One region of the Pseudomonas sp. C9-3 genome, then DNA from elsewhere that is predicted to be linked to it. Evidence: riboswitches for the same ligand, from Rfam matches in the RefSeq annotation. Region 1 holds a riboswitch; each other region holds the start of a gene.
What was found. A riboswitch is a leader RNA that binds a small molecule or an ion and turns the genes downstream of it on or off. The one in region 1 is predicted to bind cobalamin.

Region 1 (2,177 bases):
TTCGGCGCGGATGGTGGCGAAGGATTGGCGATAGATCGCCTGGCCGTCGCGAATGTAATCAAGCATCGGGTTGGGCTCCGGGTGCGGCCAGCAGGTCGCCGGCGGCATCGAGGGAAAGGTTGCGCGCCAGCGGCTGGCCGAAGCCGGCCACGCCATCGGCGCGACGGAACAGGTCATAGCGGCCGTCGGCGACGGCCAGCAGGGTGTAGGGGGCGACGTGGGCGGCGGCGCAGGAGCGCGGGCAGCCGCACAGGTGGACGCCAGCTGGCGGCGCGTGGCGAAGGCGTTCGGCCAGGCGAAAGGCATCGGCCTTGGTATCGGCCAGCCCGCGCGCGCAGCCGCTGGAGCCACTGCACGCGACGATGCGCGACAGCGGCTGCGCAGCGTCGATCACCAGGCCGAGGCCGCCCAGTGCGCCGAGTGCAACGGCGGCATCCACCTGGGCCACATCCGGCAGGATCAGGCTTTGCCAGGGTGTCAGCCGCAGCTGCCCGCCGCTGAAGCGCTCGGCGAGATCGGCGAGGCCGAACAGTGTGGCGCTGTCGAGGCGGCCGAGGACGAATCCCGCGCCGACCATGGTGCTTTCTGGCTGGCGCTGAGGCTGAATCCCTAGATGGCCGAAAGCCTGCGCTGCAGGGCGACGCCAGTTATCCACCGCGGGTCCGAGTTGCAGCGCAAAGGGCAGGCGTTGCTGCAGGCGCTCCAGCAGCACTTCGTCGCCGAGCATTTCGCGCAGGTGGCGCATGCGCGTCTGGCCGTCGCCGGCGAGGTCGAGGAACAGCTGCAGCAAGGTTTCCACCAGCAGCGGCACCTGCTCGGCGCTGACGGCGGCAAGGGCGGGGCGATCCGTCTCGTTCCGTGGCGGACAACCGGCCAGGCCGAAGGCGAACAGCGGTGCTGCGTCGTCAGACATCGCCGACAGCCAGAGATCGTTGGGGTGCGCCAGCATTGCCAGGGCTTCGCCACCGTCCAGCTGGATGCCGAACTTGGGCGACAGGCCATGGAAGCGCGGGGTGCGCTCCAGCAGGTCGAGCAGTTGGCGGGCCAGCGGAGCCGCGTCGAAAGCCGTGGCGGCGTCGAGGCCGAGCGCCGGGCTGACCAGCAGATTGCGCACATCATCCGACGCCAGTTCACGTGGGCCGAGGCCGGCGGCCAACAGTTCATGGCTCAGCGCATTTTCAGCGCCGGCATGCACGCCGCGAATCTGCAGGTTGGCGCGGTTGGTCGCCTCCAGCACGCCGTCGGCATGTCGTTCGGCAGCCAGGGCGATGGCGCGCGCGGCGTTGGCGTCCAGTTGCCCACAGGGCAGCTTGATGCGGCAGATGCCGCCATCGCGGGAGGCCACGATGCGCAGCAGGCCGGGGCAAGCATGCGGGCGGACGGGCAGAGCGGATGTGTCTTGCACTGAGGTCACCAGGGCTGGGTCGCGGTGACCTGCGAATCCCCACAGGGGACTTCACGACACCGATACACCCCGCTCGATGTCTGCACACGCGACTGGTTTCGTCGGCAGGTCTCCTGGCTGGCAGGTCCTCATCCAGCGCGGCCTTCCCGGTTGCCCAGTGGCCTGGCCGGCGGCACGGAACGCTGTCCCGTGGCGCCGCATTGCGCGGACTCGCTGCTTACAGTTGCGGGGGCAGCCACGGCTTAACCGTGTTCCCTCTTCGGCTCCCGGAAACCTCACCGATAGGGGCGAAGCGTCCTACGAGCACCGACGAAGCGGGTATTATGCCTGCTTTGCCCGAAGGCAGGAAAAGCCTGCCCGTCGGATCGATCGTCGCACTCTCGAGGAATTTTCATGACGCCCTGGCTGACCATCGTCGGCATCGGCGAGGACGGTTACGCCGGCCTCGGCAAGGCCGCGCGCCGTGCCCTGCTCGCCGCCAGCGAAGTGATCGGCGCGCCGCGCCAGCTGGAGCTGCTGCCGCACTGTCTGCGCGCCAACCGCCAGGCCTGGCCGAGCCCGTTCAGCCTGGAGCCGGTGCTGCGCCGGCGCGGCGAACCGACCTGCGTGCTGGCCAGCGGCGACCCGATGTGGTTCGGCGTCGGCGCAAGCCTGGCCCGCCAGGTTCCGGCCGAGGAAATGCGCGTGCTTTGCGCTCCGTCCTCCGCCTCGCTGGCTGCCGCGCGGATGGGCTGGGCATTGCAGGACTGCACGCTGTTGTCGCTGGTGGCGC
Region 2 (2,177 bases), 700 kb from region 1:
GCCAATCCGGTACTGGCCGAAGAACGCGAGCGGCCGATGTTGCTGCTGGTCGCCGCGCAGCGCTGAAGAGCGAAAAACGGCCGACTATGCTCAGAGCATTGCGCCCGTCCTGCCCCGGAGATCGCCATGTCCCAGCCCGCCTCCGTCGTCCGCCCCAGCGTCATTCCCTGCCTGCGCTACCGCGATGCGCCCCAGGCCATCGACTGGCTGTGCGCCACCTTCGGCTTCCAGCGGCAACTGGTCGTTGCCGATGACCACGGCGGAATCGCCCACGCGCAGCTGGCGCTGGCTGACGGCAGCGGCCTGGTGATGCTCGGCTCGTTGCACGACAACGAGTACGGCCGCCTGATGCGCCAGCCCGACGAGATCGGCGGCTGCACCCAGAGCATCTACGTGGTGGTGAAGGATGCCGAAGCGCTGTACCGCGCAGCGGTGGATGGCGGCGCGCAGATCGTCATCGACATCAAGGACGAAGACTACGGCGGCCAGGGCTTCACCTGTCGTGATCCGGAAGGGCATATCTGGAGCTTCGGCACCTACGATCCCTGGCACTGACGCCGCCCTGCAACATCCTGCGCAAGCCCCGAGCTTGACGCTTTCCCATCGCAAGTGTTGATATGCGCCCCGTTTCAGGTGCCCCCCGCCGCCGTGCGTGGGGTGAAACGGGAAGCCGGTGCGTCGCCTTCGTGCGATCAGTCCGGCGCTGCCCCCGCAACGGTAAGCGAGCGGAGCATCCACTAGGCCACTGTGCGCAAGCATGGGAAGGCGGATGCCCCAGGACCCTCGCAAGCCCGGAGACCGGCCTGGAACCTGTTTGGCAAACCCGCGGTGGGCGGGCGTGAGCCGGTTCCCGGGGCGCGCTCGTTCCGGGTGTCGCTGCGCCGCCTGCGAAATCCCGATTTCGAGGCGATCACCTTGTATTCTCCTGCTTCCAACTCCCGGCGCGCCTTGCGCTGGACTCCCGTTCTCTCCCTCTGTGCCCTGAGTTCGCAGCTTGTGGCGGCTCCCCTCGACTTGGCGGATGAAATCGTCAGCGCGCCTTCCGTGGAGTCCACGACGGTGGCCGACATGGCTCGCTACGGCAGCAAGCTGGAGGTCATCGACCGCGAGCAGATCGAGCGCGCCGGCCCCAGTGCCGACATCACCCGCGTGCTGCAGATGTACGTGCCCGGCCTGTTCGTCGCGCCGAAGAATGGCCCGTTCGACTACGGCACCTACTCGCTGCTGGGCGGGCGCAACGACGACACGCTGATCCTGCTGGATGGCGTGCGCCTGAACAATCGCCTCTACGGCGGCATCTACATCGATACCCTGCCGACCACTGCGGTGGAGCGCATCGAGGTGCTCAAGGGCGGCCAGGGCCTGCTGTTCGGCACCCAGGCGGTGTCCGGGTTGATCAATATCGTCACCCGCAGCGCGCGTTCGCGCGAGGCGTCCGGTGAGGTCAACCTGGGCCTGGATACGTTCAAGGGCCGCAGCGGCGATGCCCGCGCCGAGAAGATCGTGCAGAACGGCCTGGGCGACCTCGGCCTGATGGCCTATGTCAGCCACAACCGCTCCGACGGCTACCAGCCGTACCGCGACCGTGACATGACTGACACCGTCAGCGACAAGCGCCGCTCCTATGACGTCAACGTGTTCGGCGCCAAGGCCATCCAGGCCATCGGCGATGCCTCGCGGCTGGAGCTGTTCTACCAGTACGCCGACGCCGAGCTGGACTTCGCCCGGCCGACATCGAACCACCACACCAGCAACAACCGCGTGCAACAGATCGCCACGGCGACCTTCCAGCAGAGCGTCAACGACGACTTCAGCTGGTTCGCCAAGACCCACATCAACGACTGGGATACCCGCTACGACCGCGTCTACAACCTGCAGGGCGGCGGCACCCAGGTGCTCAATCACAATGACTACTGGGGCTTTACCGACTGGGGGGCGCAGCTCGAAGGCAAGGCCAGGTTCGGTGGCGGTCACGAGCTGGTCTTCGGGAGCGACAACCAGTGGTACAAGGGCCAGGACGATGTGCTGATCATCGACAACGACAAGGCCGAGTCCCATGCGCTGTACGCCCAGCTGCGCCCGCGCATCGACGCGCTGCCCGACTGGCACCCGAGCCTGGGCGTGCGCCGCGAGGAAATCTCCGGCGGCGAAGGCGCCACGGTGTGGATGCTGACCTC
Region 3 (2,177 bases), 2.4 Mb from region 1:
GCGCAACAGATCGAGGTTGGCCTGATAGAGGAAGGCAAAGGCGTTGTCTCGCGCCACGCCAATGCGCACGCCGTCGAGGCGGGAAGACTCGCTACGAGGTTCGGGCGCGGCGAAGCTCACCGGCGCCGGCAACTCGGTGCTGGCACTGGCGGCCAGGGCATCGGCGGCGGCGTCCAGGCGTGCGTCGAGGTCGGCCAGTTCGTCGGCCTGCACCAGCCCGAGATGACGGCTGGGCAACTCGACCTCGGTGTCGCGCGGCAGCGCGCCATACCAGCGAATCCATTCCGGCAGGCTGTCACGCACCAGGTCGCGGTGGCGCTGGCTGCCGATGCGGTTGGCGAGCACGCCGGAGAACGGCAGGTCGCTCTGGTAGGTGGCCATGCCGACGGCCATCGCGCCGAAGGTCTGGGCCATGGACTGGCCATTGATCACCGCCATCACCGGCACGTTGAAGCGCCGCGCAAGATCGGCGGCCGAGGGCGAGCCATCGAACAGGCCCATCACGCCTTCGATGAGAATCAGGTCGGCCTCACCGGCCGCCTCCCAGAGCAACCGGCGGCTTTCGCCCTCGCCGACCATCCACAGGTCCAACTGATAGACCGGCGCGCCGCTGGCGCGGGCGAGGATCATCGGGTCGAGGAAGTCCGGGCCGCACTTGAACACCCGCACCTTGCGCCCGAGGCGCGTGTGCAGGCGCGCCAGGGCAGCGGTCACGGTGGTCTTGCCCTGCCCGGAGGCGGGAGCGGCGATCAGCAGTGCAGGGCATTGGCGAGAGGTCATCGGGCGCGCTCCGCCACAACGGGATGCATCAGAACTCCACCCCTTTCTGCGCCTTGATGCCAGCCTTGAAGGCATGTTTCACCAGGCCCATCTCGGTCACGGTATCGGCGGCCTCGACCATGGCCGGTTGCACGCCACGGCCGGTGGCGACCACATGCTGCATCGGCGGGCGGGCGGCAATGTCGGCGAGCACGGTGTCCAGCTCCAGATAGCCGTGCTTGAGGGCGATGTTCACCTCGTCCAGCACCACCAGGCCGACTTGCGGGTCGCTCAGCAGTTGGCGTGCCACATCCCAGGCAGCCTGTGCCTTGGCGATGTCGCGCTGGCGATCCTGGGTTTCCCAGGTAAAGCCTTCGCCCATGACATGGAAGCTGACTTCCTCGGGGAAGCGGCGGAAGAACGCCTCCTCGCCGGTGGTCGCAGCCCCCTTGATGAACTGCACCACCCCGACCTTCATGCCGTGGCCCAGCGCGCGGGCGACCATGCCGAAGGCCGAGCTGCTCTTGCCCTTGCCGTTGCCGCTGTTGACCAGGAACACACCGCGTTCGCCCTGGGCCTGGGCGATCTTCTCGTCGATCACCGATTTCTTGCGCTGCATGCGCGAACGGTGGCGTTCGTCCTTTTCAGGGGATTCAGTCATGGGGTTTGCCTCTAGAAAGGGAGCGCGCAGGCGCCAGCTCGCTGGCCGGGCGGCAGCGAGCGGAGAATGGGATGGGCAGGAACGAACCGCCGGCATGCGTCGGCGCCATGCGGTAAAAGCCGCTCGGCGCGAAAGCCGTCGGCTTGGGAAACAGGGAATTCACCTGAAGGATTCTCCGCCGCTCTCACCCGCGCGGCACTGACCAGTCGGGGCAGGCGGAGGACATCGAACGCGCGGCGCCAGGGAGCGCCACGACGATCGGCAGCGCCTCCCGCGATGCCATGCGATGCAGCAGGCCGGTCTCCGGGCTTGCGAGTGGAAGCGCCTGGCGTTTCCGAAAGAACCGCGCCTTCCCATGCCAGTGGCACAGTGGCGGATGCGGTTCGAAGCTCGCTTACCGTTGCGGGGGCAGCGCCGGAATGCTCGATTGATCATCGAATTCACCGGCTTCCCTGTTTCACCCTCGACTTGCGCCGCGGGCACCTGAAGCAGGCGCGCAGCTTAGTGGCTGGCGGGCTGGGGCGTCAATTGAACAGACTGTCGCCGGGGCCCACCCGTAGAACCGCCAGGGCTCTAAAAAGGGTCACACAAGTCAAGTGGTCAGGCCGCTCAACTTCGCTAGAATGCGAATCATGACGACGACTGCCCAACCCGGCCAGCTTCAGCTCGACACCTCCGCGACCCCGTCCCTGATGCACATCAGCGGCGACTGGACACTCGCGCACTTCACCACGCTGCAAGCCCAGGTCGCCGCCCA
Region 4 (2,177 bases), 110 kb from region 1:
CGGCCGGCATGGCCTGCGACGGCGCCAAGCCGGTGGTGGCGATCTACTCCACCTTCCTGCAGCGCGGCTACGACCAGTTGATCCACGACGTCGCGGTGCAGAACCTCGACGTGCTGTTCGCCATCGACCGCGCCGGCCTGGTGGGCGAGGACGGCCCGACCCACGCCGGCAGCTTCGACCTCTCCTACCTGCGCTGCATCCCCGGCATGCTGGTGATGACCCCCAGTGACGAGAACGAACTGCGCAAGCTGCTCACCACCGGCCATCACTTCGAAGGCCCGGCGGCGGTACGCTACCCGCGCGGCACCGGCCCGAACGCCGCCATCGAAGCCGAGCTGGCACCGGTGGAAATCGGCAAGGGCGTGGTGCGCCGCGAAGGCAAGGCCGGCAAGGTCGCCTTCCTGGTGTTCGGCGTGCAGCTGGCCGAGGCACTGAAAGTCGCCGAACAGTTCGACGCCACGGTCGCCGACATGCGCTTCGTCAAGCCGCTGGACGAGGAACTGGTGCGCCAGCTGGCCGCCAGCCACGAGTTGCTGGTGACCATCGAGGAGAACTCGGTGATGGGTGGCGCCGGCGCCGCCGTCAGCGAATTCCTCGCCCGCGAGAATATCCAGCAGCCGATCCTGCACCTGGGCCTGCCGGACTACTACGTCGAGCATGCCAAGCCTGCGCAGATGCTGGCGGAGTGCGGTCTGGACGCTGCCGGCATCGAAGCCGCGCTACGTGCGCGCCTGCACGTCCTCGGCGACCGCTGAGCACATCCCTCGTCCTGAGTATTGCCAGCCACGGGCGCACCTACTAAGGTGCGCCCGTTTTCGTTCGAGGTAACGGGAAGCAGGTGAAAGACCTGCGCTGCCCCCGCAACGGTAACCGACGCACTCCCCCAGGGAGCGCAGCATCGCCATGGCCACTGCTCTTGTGGGAAGGCGGCGATGTGACGTCGGCAGCCCGGAGACCGCCCTCGACACGCCCCGACAGGTGTTGCGGAGGGCCGCACCGTCAAGTGCGGCCTGCCGCCCTTGCCACGCCCTCCTCGAAAGTCATCCGCCCGCTTTTGAGGACGCTCCATGAAACTGACCCGACTCGCCCTGGCCACCAGCCTGCTGCCCGGCCTGGCGTTCGCCGCCGACGACATCTACCGGCTCTCCGACCAGGTGATCACCTCCGCGCGCCAGGCCCAGCCGCGCGCCGAAGCCACCTCGGCCAACAGCGTGTTCACCCGCGCCGACATCGAGCGCCTGCAGGTGCGCAGCGTCCCTGACCTGCTCGCCCGTGTACCCGGCGTGCAGATGGGTAGCTCCGGCGGCGTGGTCTCGTACTCCGTGCGCGGCACCAGCACCGCGCAGACCCTGGTGCTGGTGGACGGCCAGCGCATCGCCTCGGCCAGCAGCGGCATTGCCCGCCTGGACTACCTGAGCATCGATAGCATCGAGCGCGTCGAAGTGACCCGTGGCCCGCGCTCGGCGCTGTACGGCGCCGACGCCATTGGCGGCGTCATCCAGATCTTCACCCGCCGCGGCGAAGCCGGCCTGCACCCGGAAGTCCGCCTGGCCGCCGGCAGCCACGACACCTTCGAGCGTAGCCTGAGCCTCTCCGGCGGCAACGAGCAGACCCGCTACAACCTCGGCGGCAGCCTGGACGAGAGCCAGGGCTGGGACCGCACCAGCGACAACGTCGGCGCCGACAACGACCACGACGCCCAGCGCAACAAGGCCGTGCACCTGAACCTGGACCATCGCTTCAGCGACGACTGGAAGGCCGGCCTGAACCTCAACGATCAGCGCGGCAAGAACGAGTACGACGACGCCTACAACTTCGAGCCGGGCTCGCCCCGCGACGAATTCCGCGTCAGCAGCTACAGCGCCTATCTCGACGGCCAGATCACCAACATGTGGAACAGCCGCCTGGAGCTGGGCCGCAGCTTCGACCGCAACAAGGCCGTGGGCGCGGCCGACAGCTGGAACAATGGCACGCTGGAAACCACCCGCCACTCGGCGAGCTGGATCAACCGACTGCAACTGGACGAGTCCAATCAACTGGCCCTGGGCGCCGACTGGTACGAAGACAAGGTCGACGGCAGCACCGACTTCGCCGAGGACCAGCGCAGCAACCGCGCCTTCTTCGCCCAGCACAGCTTCAAGGGCGACAACTTCGGCACCGAGCTGGGCATCCGCCAC

Region 2: another riboswitch for cobalamin. It lies ahead of RS899_RS02905 (TonB-dependent receptor plug domain-containing protein); the one in region 1 lies ahead of cobG (precorrin-3B synthase).
Region 3: another riboswitch for cobalamin. It lies ahead of cobO (cob(I)yrinic acid a,c-diamide adenosyltransferase); the one in region 1 lies ahead of cobG (precorrin-3B synthase).
Region 4: another riboswitch for cobalamin. It lies ahead of RS899_RS00270 (TonB-dependent receptor domain-containing protein); the one in region 1 lies ahead of cobG (precorrin-3B synthase).

The regions. Positions count from the first base shown of each region.
Region 1 is NZ_CP135919.1:6,617,628-6,619,804, forward strand. It holds gene RS899_RS30460 (precorrin-8X methylmutase) at 1-66, opposite strand, end outside; gene cobG (precorrin-3B synthase) at 59-1,414, opposite strand; cobalamin riboswitch at 1,492-1,731, opposite strand; gene cbiE (precorrin-6y C5,15-methyltransferase (decarboxylating) subunit CbiE) at 1,799-2,177, shown strand, end outside.
Region 2 is NZ_CP135919.1:645,608-647,784, forward strand. It holds gene RS899_RS02895 (class I SAM-dependent methyltransferase) at 1-66, shown strand, start outside; gene RS899_RS02900 (VOC family protein) at 127-555, shown strand; cobalamin riboswitch at 615-821, shown strand; gene RS899_RS02905 (TonB-dependent receptor plug domain-containing protein) at 1,069-2,177, shown strand, end outside.
Region 3 is NZ_CP135919.1:4,265,190-4,267,366, forward strand. It holds gene RS899_RS19530 (cobyrinate a,c-diamide synthase) at 1-780, opposite strand, end outside; gene cobO (cob(I)yrinic acid a,c-diamide adenosyltransferase) at 809-1,420, opposite strand; cobalamin riboswitch at 1,698-1,922, opposite strand; gene RS899_RS19540 (MlaE family lipid ABC transporter permease subunit) at 2,053-2,177, shown strand, end outside.
Region 4 is NZ_CP135919.1:55,524-57,700, reverse strand. It holds gene dxs (1-deoxy-D-xylulose-5-phosphate synthase) at 1-755, shown strand, start outside; cobalamin riboswitch at 775-978, shown strand; gene RS899_RS00270 (TonB-dependent receptor domain-containing protein) at 1,068-2,177, shown strand, end outside.